2 regions of the Calidithermus terrae genome follow, and region 2 is predicted to be linked to the other one. Evidence: riboswitches for the same ligand, from Rfam matches in the RefSeq annotation. Region 2 holds a riboswitch; the other holds the start of a gene.

Region 1 (5,849 bases), on a different contig from region 2:
GGCGGCCAAGCTGCGCCGCTCGGGCCAGGAATACCCCATCGTGGTCAAGGCCGACCCCGGCCTCATCGGCAGCCCCAGCGCCCTGCTCTCGCTGCCGGTGTACTCCCCGAGCCTGCGCCAGTCGCTCCCGCTCGCGAGCCTCAGCCGCTTCGACAGCCGCCAGAGCCCCGCCACGCTGGCCCGCACCAACAACGCCTTCTCCGCCGGCATCACCGCCAACCGCTCGGAGAGCGCGACCAGCGGGGTCTTCCAGTACAGCCAGCAGATCGAGCAGGCGCTCGAGGAGGCCGGCGTCCTCGGCGACGGGGTGCGGCTGGAGAGCCAGGGCGGGGCCGCCTTCGTGGGCGACCTCGCCAGCACCGCGCCCATCGCCTTCGGGCTGGCGCTGCTGCTGAACTACCTGGTCATCGCCAGCCAGTTCAACGCCTTCCGCTACCCCCTCTACCTGCTGCTGCCCGTCCCGCTGGCGCTGGTGGGCGCCTTCTGGGCGCTATGGCTCTTCGGCGCGGGCCTCGACACCATCAGCGTGCTGGGCCTGGTGATGCTGATCGGGCTGGTGACCAAGAACGCCATCCTGCTCCTCGACTTCGCCGTGCGCCAGGCCCAGGAGAAGCCGCTCTACGACGCCTTGGTGGAGGCCGCCCGGCTGCGCCTGCGCCCCATCCTCATGACCACCCTCACCGTGCTGATCATCTCGCTGCCGCTGATCCTGGCGAGCGGGGAGGGCTCGGAGTTCCGCAAGCCGCTGGGCATCATCATCCTGGGCGGCGTCACGGTCTCGACGCTGCTGACGCTCTACGTGGTGCCCGCCGCCTTCTACCTCTTCGAGCGCCGCCGCTACCAGGGGCAAACCCTGCCCAAGACCCCGGCCCCCACAGCCACCGACTGACCATGAGCCGCAAAACCGCCCGACCCCAGACCCTCGTCGCCAGCCGCCGCTTCTGGCTGATCTTCTTCGGCCTGATGCTCTTCTTCGCCGCCAGCGTGGTGTTCTACGTCTGGCAGGCCCTCAAGCCCATCCCCCCCGCGCCCGAGGCCCTGGGCGCCCTCAGCAGCGACAGCGCCGTGAGGGTGGAGGCCAGGAACTGGGGCTACCTGCTGCGCCCCGCCGGGGAGGCCGCGAGAGTGGGCCTGGCCTTCTACCCCGGCGCGCGCGTGGACTACCGCGCCTACGCCCCGGTGCTGCGGCAGGTGGCCGCGGCGGGCCACCCGGTCGCGCTGCTGTGGGTGCCCTTCAACCTCGCCATCAGCGACCAGGACCGGGCGCGGGTGGTGCTCGAGGGCTACCCCCAGACCAAGTGGGTGCTGGCCGGCCACTCCATGGGCGGCGTGGCCGCCGCCAACTTCGCCGCCTCCGGCGACCCCCTGGTTCAGCGCTCGGTGGCGGGGCTGGTCTTGTGGGCCTCCTACCCCCAGAACGACCTCTCGAGCCGCACCCTCCCCACCCTGGCCCTCTTCGGCGGCAAGGACGGCCTGCTCACCGCCGAGGAACGCGCCCGCCAGATCCCCCGCATGCCCAAGGGCACCCGGGTCGAGGTGATCGAGGGCCTCAACCACGCCGGTTTCGGGGCCTACGGGGCCCAGCCCGGCGACCAGCCCGCCGACATCGGCCAACCCGAGGGCTGGCAGCGCATCGTACAGGCCACGGTGGCGTTCTTGCGGAGGGTCGATAGCCGATAACTAAGGGCCCGTAGCTCGTGGCGTGTGAAAAGTCGAGAGTCTAGGGCCGAGGATCGAGGGCCGAGGCGTCTTGCGTCTTGCGTACGACGTACGACGTACGACCCGCGTCCGGCGTCTGGCGTTTAGCTATCGACGATCGGCTATCGACTATTGACTATCAGCCATCGCCTCAGAACAACGTCAAGTCCACCCCACCCGGCCCCTCCGGCATCGGCGCGAAGAACCCCCGCGCCTGGCGCAGGTTGACCGTGAGGAAGGGGTGGCGCTCGAGGCACTTCGCCTGGCTGAGCGGCTGGCCCAGGGGGTAGACCTCGGCCTCGAAGAGGGGCTGGAAGGGCAGGGCGAGGGCCACGTACTGGTGGAAGTCCTGGCCTTCGGGGCCCTCGAGCCAGCCCACCAGCACGCTGTGAGGGTACAGCAGGGCCACCCTCCGGCGCTTGCCGCCCCGGACGGCCGGGGGCCGCCCGCCTTGCAGGTAGAGCACCCGCTCCTTGGGCAGGCCCATCGAGGGGAGCACCGCCAGGATGTCCTCGGCCCGGGGCGTCGCGGGGGAGTCGGAGCGGTAGAGGTTGACGCTGGCGAGGGGGAGAAGGGGGCTGTCGCCCTGGTTGAGCCAGTCGGCGGTGGAGGGCAGGGGCTGGCCCAGCGTGCCCTGCGGCAGGTAGATGAGGCCGTAGAGCTGGAGGTCGGCGAGGTAGAGGTGGGCTTCGTAGCCGCTGAGGATCTCGTCGGGGAGGGGTTGAAGCAGGCTCTTGGGCATGGGGACCTCCTCTAGTTGCACGCGGGGTTGGCGGGGTCAATCACCTTGGAAACGTCGATCAGGCCGTGGCCGGTCTCGGGCGAGGGGGCGGAGAGCTGGGCGGCGCTGCGCAGGCAGGAACGGACGGCCTCGAGCGTGGCGCTGCCCGCGCCTTCGGGGTGGAAGGTGCCGTGCTGGCGCTGGTTCTGGTAGAGGTGCAGCGCGACGGTGGCGCTGACGAAGGCCGCCGACATCGAGGTGCCGTAGGCGTTGCCCACGCCGTCGGCGGCCTGGCCGCCGTAGCTGGGGACGGCGGTGCCGGGGGCCACGAAGTCGAGCTCGGGGCCGTAGTTGGAGCCGAACCCGTTGCCCCACACGGCGCGCTGGCCCTGCGCGTCGGTGGCGCCCACGGCGAGGACGTAGGGCGAGGAGGCCGGGTAGCCCACGCTGGCGCTGCCGGAGTTGCCGCTAGCAGCCACCACCACCAGCCCCTGGGCGCTGACCTTAGCCAGCACGCTCTCGAGGTAGGGGTCGAAGGCCTGACCGGCCAGCGAGAGGTTGACCACCTGGGCGGGGGTGGGGTTGGTGAAGGCCCGGCCGCCGATCTCGGTCCGGCCGGCGGCGTACTCGAGGGCCTGCGCGATCTGGAGCGTGCCGGTGCGGCCCTGGGCGTCGAAGATCTTGATGGGCAGGACCTGGGCGAGGTTGTAGCTCACCCCGGCCAGCATCGAGCCGTCGTTGGTGGTCGCGGCGATGACGCCGGCGACCGCCGTGCCGTGGGAGTCGCCGCCGTGGGGGGCCACGGCGCCCTGGCGGGGCTGGGGGGCCTCGAGGCTAGCCCCCACCACGTCCAGCCAGCTCGACTGGGGGGTGAGGTTGGGGGCGAGGTCGGGGCGGTCGGTGAAGAAGCCGGTGTCGGCCACGGCGACCACGGGGCGCTCGCAGCCCGCGCTCAGGCCCTTCCAGGCCTGCTCGAGGCGCATCTGGGCGAAGAGCTCGTCCTGGGCGGGGTACTGGCGGTTGGCCGGGGGCACGGCGGCCAGGGCGGCCTCGTAGAGGTACTCGGGCTGGGCGTAGTCGGCCAGGCCCTGCTCGACGAGGGCGCGGGCCTTGGCGGCCTCCTGGCCCTGCGGCACCCGCACCACGCCCCAGCCGCCCTCCAGGCGCACAGCGCCCAGCTTCTGCAAGCGGCTGTCGCTCTGGCTGAACACCAGCAGGCGGCCGCTGGCGTAGGGGCGGTCGAAGCGGCCCAGCCCGGCGGGCCTGAGCGGCTCGGGCGCGGCGAGCGCGGCGCGGGCGGCGGGCCGGCTCGAGCTCGGGCAGCTCACGGAGGCCTGGGGCTCGACCGTGACGCTCTGGGTCTTGACCGCGCGGCCCTGGGGGGTGGCGAGCTCGAGGGTGAAGCGGTAGGTCTTGGCGGCGGTGGTGGGGTTGCCCCGCACCTTCACCGAGAAGGAGCGGTCGCGGGTGGTGAGGGGAAAGCCCGGCAGGGCGGGCTCGCTCGTGACGGTCACTTCCCCGGCGCCTTCGGCCTGCCAGAAGAAGGAGACTTCTCCCCCGCTCACCGGAAGCTGGGCGGGCACGGCCGTGAACTCGGCCTGGGTCTGGGCGACGGGCTGTCCGCAGCCCGCCAGGACCACAGCGGCGAGCCCGGCCACCGCCCAGAGCGGACGAAAGGTCGAAGAGCCAACGGTAAAGATGAGTGGGAAAAGCCAAGGTCCGTCAGGAACGCTTTTTCTGCGTTCGGCCGGTTGCACCACTGGCTCCCCGGTTCCCTTGGTGCCCACGTTGGGAAACACGGTTCAACGCCTCCGAACACCCTAAACGACGCCTAGGGCCAGGCTGGGAACCTGACCGGCGAGAAACGCCCACGGCGTGGCAAGATGCGTACGGAGTGGTTGTCTCTCGGCCGGTTGCGCCACTGGCTCGGCCTGTCCCAGGCGCCCAAATGCAGGACAGGCTTCGTCGCCTCCGAGAGGAGGTTTCCCTCCAGGTGCCGTTGTACCACATCCCTTAGGTGGGGAAATGGTCAAACGTCACATCTGGGGCGTTACTTTCGTGACTTGGGAGTGCCCTCCGGCACTGCCGCGCCTCACTCCCACTCGATGGTGGCGGGCGGTTTGGAGGTTATGTCGTAGACCACGCGCCCGACCTCGGGGACTTGGCGGGTGATCTTGCGGGCGACCTCGTCGAGGAAGTCGAGGGGCAGGCGGGCCCAGTCGGCGGTCATGAAGTCGGCGGTGCTCACCGCCCGCAGGCCCAGCACGTAGCCGTAGCTGCGCTCGTCGCCGATGACGCCCACGCTCTGCAGGGGGGTGAGCACGGCCAGGGCCTGAGAAACGCTGTCGTAGAGGTTCCAGTCGCGCAGGGCGCTGATGAAGATGTCGTCGGCGCGGCGCAGGACGTCGAGCTTCTCGGGCGTGACCTCGCCCAGGATGCGGATGGAGAGGCCGGGGCCCGGGAAGGGGTGGCGCATGCGGATGGGCTCGGGGAGGCCCAGGAGCAGGGCGAGCTCGCGCACCTCGTCCTTGAAGAGGTAGCGGAAGGGCTCCAGGAGCTCGAAGTTGAGGTCCGGGGGCAGCCCCCCCACGTTGTGGTGGCTCTTGATGTTGGCCGCCCCTTCCCCGCCCGCCGACTCGATGACGTCGGGGTAGAGCGTGCCCTGCGCCAGCCAGCGGCAGCCCTCCTGCGAGAGCTTGCGGGCTTCGGCCTCGAAGACCCGGATGAACTCCCGCCCCACGATCTTGCGCTTTTCCTCGGGGTCGGCAACCCCCTTCAGCGCCCGCAGGAACTGCTCGGAGGCGTCCACCACCCGCAAATTCTCGTCGCCCAGGGGCCGCAGGGCCTGCTCGACCTCGTGGCGCTCGTTCAGGCGCAGCAGGCCATGGTCCACGAACACGGCGGTGAGCTGCGAGCCGATGGCCCTCGAGAGCAGCAGGGCCAGGGTGGAGGAGTCCACCCCGCCCGACACCGCCAGCAGCACCCGGTCCTTGCCCACCTTGGCGCGGATGTCGGCGATGAGGGCCTCGAGGGTGTGCTCGGGGGTCCAGTCGCGGCGCACCCCGGCGAGCTCGAGGAAGTTCTCCAGCACCGCCATGCCCTTGGGGCTGTGCACCACCTCCGGGTGGAACTGCACCCCGAAGGTCCGGCCGTCGGGGGCTGCGACGGCGGCCACCGGGTTCTCCTCGGTCTCGGCGATCACCCGCCACCCCTCGGGCAGGGCGGTCACGGCGTCGGAGTGGCTCATCCACATCTGCAACTCGCCCTCCAGCCCCTCGAACAGCGGCCCCTCGTGCCGCGTCAGCACCGCCTTGCCGTACTCCCGCCGCCCGGCCCGCTCCACCCGCCCCCCGTGGGCCATCGCCAGGTACTGCATCCCGTAGCAGATGCCCAGCACCGGCAGCCCCTGCTCGAGCAGCCCCTCCGCCGG
Region 2 (4,048 bases):
CCTGCTGGCCCGGCCCACCTTAGTCAAGTGCCTGCCCCCCGGCCACCCCATCGGTTACGGCGGGCTCTACACCACGCAGGGCCACGAGTGGATCGCCACCCTGCCCGTGGGCTACGCCGACGGGATGCCGCGCCTGCTCTACAACCGGGCCACGGTGCGGCTCGAGGGGCACAACCACCCCGTGGTGGGCCGCATCTCCATGGACCAGATCACCGTGCGCGTCCCCGGGCCGGTGAGCCTCGAGACCGTCTTCGAGGTGGTCACCCCCGACTTCCACCCCAGCTCGAGCCTGTGGGGCTGGGCCGAGCTCACCGGGACGGTGAGCTACGAGCCGGCGGTGCGGCTGGCGGCGCGGCTGCCCCGGGTCTACCTGCGCGGCGGGGTGGAAGTGGCCCGCGCGGACGCGTGATAGCGTAAAAGGCATGCATCACCCGGATCACTCGCCTTTCGCCCGCGACCCGGGCGCGCCGGAGGGCTCATGAGGGGCGTGAAGCTCTTCCAGGGCTACCTCTGGCACCCCAAAGCGCTCGAGTTCGACCCCAAGCAGGCCCTGCCCGCGCGGCTGGGGGAGGGGCTCGAGGACGGCCCCGTTCACCTGCTCATCGACCCCGTGCGCCCGCCCTTCGCCTTCTTCCAGGACGGCACGCCCAACGCCCAACGCCTAAGGCCGGACGCCAGAAGGGGGATGGGTTTAGGGCCCCGTGCTCCGCGGTTTGTCGAGGGTCCAGGATCGGGGGTCTAGGGCCAAAACGTCTTGCGTCTTGCGTTTTGCGTCTTGCGTTTTGCGTACGGCGTAGGACGTAGGACGCACGACCGGCGTTTTGCGTCTTGCGTTCGGCATTCGGCGTTCGACGTTTGGCGTTCGACGTAGGGCGCAGGACGTACGACCCGTGCCCGCCAACCCTACCCGTGCACCGCCGGCACCCACTCGATGGTCGCGTTGGAGGCGGGCTGGTCGGAAGGGGTGAAGGAGCCCTGCCGGATCGCCTCGATGAGGGGCGGGGGGAAGCCGACGAGGGCCATGTCCTGGGCCACCCACTCGGTGTCGTAGGGGAGCTTCTTGAACTGGACCTTGAGGCCCTGGGGGGTGTCCTCGAGCACCGCCACGTCGGCGCCGGGGGCCCCGCCCAGGCTCAGGCCCACCGAGCCGGGGTCGAAGATCAGGCGGTCGCCCAGCCAGCGCTGGAAGGGCAGGTGGCTGCCCGAGGCCACGATGCAGGAGGCGTCGAAGCGCTCGAACAGCGGCAGCAGGTCGGCGGCGGGGAGCTCGAGGTCGATCTTGACCTCCGGGTCTTCGGGGGTGCCGTGGAAGGCCATGAGCTGTCCCCTGCCCAGCGGCACGCGGTGGCGGTAGCGCAGGCCCTTGAGGAAGGCGATCTCCGGCTCCTCGAGCTGGGCGATGGTCCAGCGCAGGGTGAGGTCGGAGATGCTGCTGCGGGGAGCGCTGGAGAGCACCCGGAAGGCCACGCGCATGTCGCTGCCGCCCCCGATGCAGTGCACGTTGAAGCGCTGGAGCATGCGGATGACCGGCTTGGGGTGGGGGCCGTAGCCCACGATGTCGCCCACCGCGACGATGGCGTCGAGCTGTTGCTTGGACAACCAGCCCAGCGCCGCCGCCAGGGCGGGCAGGTTGGCGTGGATGTCCGAGAGAATTCCGATGCGCATGAATGGCCTCGCTAGGGCCTGGCTGGCGTTGGGGGGTCCGGCCGAAATTAAGGCACGGTCGGCCAGGCTGGGTGCCTCACCGACCGAAAAACCTCGAACAGGCTGCCAACGCCCAGGGCAGCGGTGCGGGTTTGCTCGACTCGGCCGGTTGCGCCACTGGCTCGGCCTGTCCCAGGCGCCCAAGTGCAGGACAGGCTTCCTCGCCTCCGAGGCGGAAAGGCGAACCCTTCCAGCTCGCACCTTAGCTCGAGGAAGCCCTGGAAGCTGTGATTAATGCCCCTCGAAGGCAAGTCCCCCCGCTGCTCGCGGGGGGACCCTGGGTCAGAAGGCCGTTCAGAGCCCGGCCTTGCTCAGGCTCTTCCAGAAGGTGCCGGTGATGCCCGAGAACATGGGGTTGTAATTCTCGGCGATGCCGCGCAGCTTGTCGCTGTGCACGATGAAGACCTGCCCGGCAGGCACCAGGATGGAGGGCGCGAGGTCGTAGGCGCGCTGCCCGACCTGGCTGTACAGCGCCGCGCGCTTGGCCCGGTCGGTGGTGGCGCGGGCCTGCTCGAGCAGGCGGTCCATCTGGGCGTCCTTCAGGCCCATCAGGGGGCTGTAGTAGCCGTCCGAGGCGTAGAAGGTGTAGAGGAAGTTGTCGGGGTCGGCGTAGTCGGGGGCCCAGCTCACGAGGATCATGGCCTCCTTGCCCTCCTGGGAGTCCTTGAGGAAGTCCGACCAGGTCTTGGGCTCGAGCTCGACCTTGAACTTGGGGTTGAGCTTCTCGATGTTGGTCTTGAGGATCTCCATGGCCGTCTGCGAGGCCGCCGAGCCCGCGCGGTAGCGGGCCTTGAGCACGAAGCCGCGGCTCCAGAGCTGCCCGCCGAAGGCCTTCTTGAAGGCCGCCTCGGCCTGCTTGGGGTCGTAGGTGTACTTCCTGAGCTTGGCGTCGTAGCCGAAGTAGGTGTCGGGCATCGCCATGGTGCGCTGGAGGCCCTTGCCCAGCTGGACCTCCTTGATGTAGCGGTCGTAGTCGAAGGAGTAGGCGAAGGCCTTGCGCACGTTGACGTCGGAGAAGAAGTTGGCGGGGATGCCCTTGCCGTCGAGCTTGCCCGAGCCCAGCACGCCGGGGTCCTTGATGTTCTGGTTCATCGCGATGACCGCGGCCGAGACGTTGGGCAGCCCGTCGATGACCTTGAGGCCGGCCACGCCCTTGAGCTGCTCGAGCACCGGCCGCGGCCCGGTCTCGACGACGTCGGCGTCGCCCTTCTTCAGCGCCTCGAGGCGGGTGGCCTGCTCCTTGACGATCTGGACGATCACGTTCTGCAGCTTGGGCTTGCCGCCCCAGTAGCCGTCGAAGGCCTGCAGCACGGTGGTGTTGGCGTCGCGCCGCACCAGGCGGTAGGCGCCGGTGCCGCTGGGCTTCTGTGAGAGCGCCGACTCGGTGAGCTCGCGGTCAACCCAGTCCTTCCAGGTGGCCTCGGTGCCGTCCCACTCGCCGATGGAGACGGCGTGCTTCTTGTCCACGACCGAGTTGCCGGCGAAGGCCAGCTTGACCAGGAGCGCGGGGTCGGCCTTGGGCAGCTTGAGCACCAGCTGACCGTTGGCGTTGCAGCTCACGGCCGCGGCGATCTTGGCCCAGGTGATGCTCGGGTCGTCCTTGGCGTTGGACGCGGTGCCCAGCAGGCTCTCGGAAAGGAACCAGTTGCCCGAGCTGTGGTTGTTGGTCACCAGGTTGCGGCGCAGGCTGTACTCCGCGTCGGCGCAGGTGAACTCGTTGCCCGAGTGGAACTTCACGCCCCGGCGCAGGGTGAAGGTGTAGGTGCGGCCGTCGCTCGAGGCGCTCCAGGACGTCGCCAGCAGCGGCTGGAGCTCGGCCACGCTCTTGCCCTTATAAGTCAGCAGGGTCTCGTAGACGTTCTCGACGACCTGCCCCGAGGAGGTGTCGTAGGTCTCGCCCGGGTCGAGCGTGGGGATGTCCGCCGACTGCTGGATGAGCAGGGTGTTGGCCGGCACGGCCGCCAGCCCCAAGCCGCTCAACAGCACGCCTACAGCCAACAAGCGGGTAGTTTGCGTTCTCAACCTCATCTCCTCCTGTGCCACAAGCGAACGCTCTCCCTCGGGAGTGCGAAGCGCACTATCGCACGAAATCAGGCCGGCTCAATCGGGCGAAGGTGTGGTTTTAAGGCCATTACGGTCGAATGAGCCCCCTCAGCCGTCAGGAGGATGCGCTAGCCCAAAGCGCCCCCGAGCAGGGCGCTCGAGGGCGCTCATCGTCCTCAGGGGGCCGGCGCCCTACAGCAGCTCGCCCTGCGGCTCGCCCCGGTAGCCCGCCAGGTGGAAGGTCTCCCTCGCCAGCCGCTCGGCCGAGCGGTCCATGAAGCCGAGCACCGAGAGGGCCTGG

The links. A riboswitch is a leader RNA that binds a small molecule or an ion and turns the genes downstream of it on or off. The one in region 2 is predicted to bind cyclic di-GMP.
Region 1: linked by a shared signal. The riboswitch ahead of Mterra_RS13855 (S8 family peptidase) and the one ahead of Mterra_RS19130 (metallophosphoesterase family protein) in region 2 are both predicted to bind cyclic di-GMP.

Annotation. Positions count from the first base shown of each region.
Region 1 covers NZ_QXDL01000126.1:5,838-11,686, forward strand. The annotation lists gene Mterra_RS13840 (efflux RND transporter permease subunit) at 1-889, shown strand, start outside; gene Mterra_RS13845 (alpha/beta hydrolase) at 892-1,680, shown strand; gene Mterra_RS13850 (hypothetical protein) at 1,850-2,440, opposite strand; gene Mterra_RS13855 (S8 family peptidase) at 2,452-4,077, opposite strand; cyclic di-GMP riboswitch class II at 4,156-4,241, opposite strand; cyclic di-GMP riboswitch class II at 4,318-4,401, opposite strand; gene guaA (glutamine-hydrolyzing GMP synthase) at 4,512-5,849, opposite strand, start outside.
Region 2 covers NZ_QXDL01000275.1:72-4,119, reverse strand. The annotation lists partial or broken gene alr (alanine racemase) at 1-409, shown strand, start outside; gene Mterra_RS19135 (DUF3208 family protein) at 479-742, shown strand; gene Mterra_RS19130 (metallophosphoesterase family protein) at 904-1,665, opposite strand; cyclic di-GMP riboswitch class II at 1,799-1,882, opposite strand; gene Mterra_RS19125 (ABC transporter substrate-binding protein) at 1,999-3,705, opposite strand; partial or broken gene Mterra_RS19120 (PIG-L deacetylase family protein) at 3,940-4,048, opposite strand, start outside.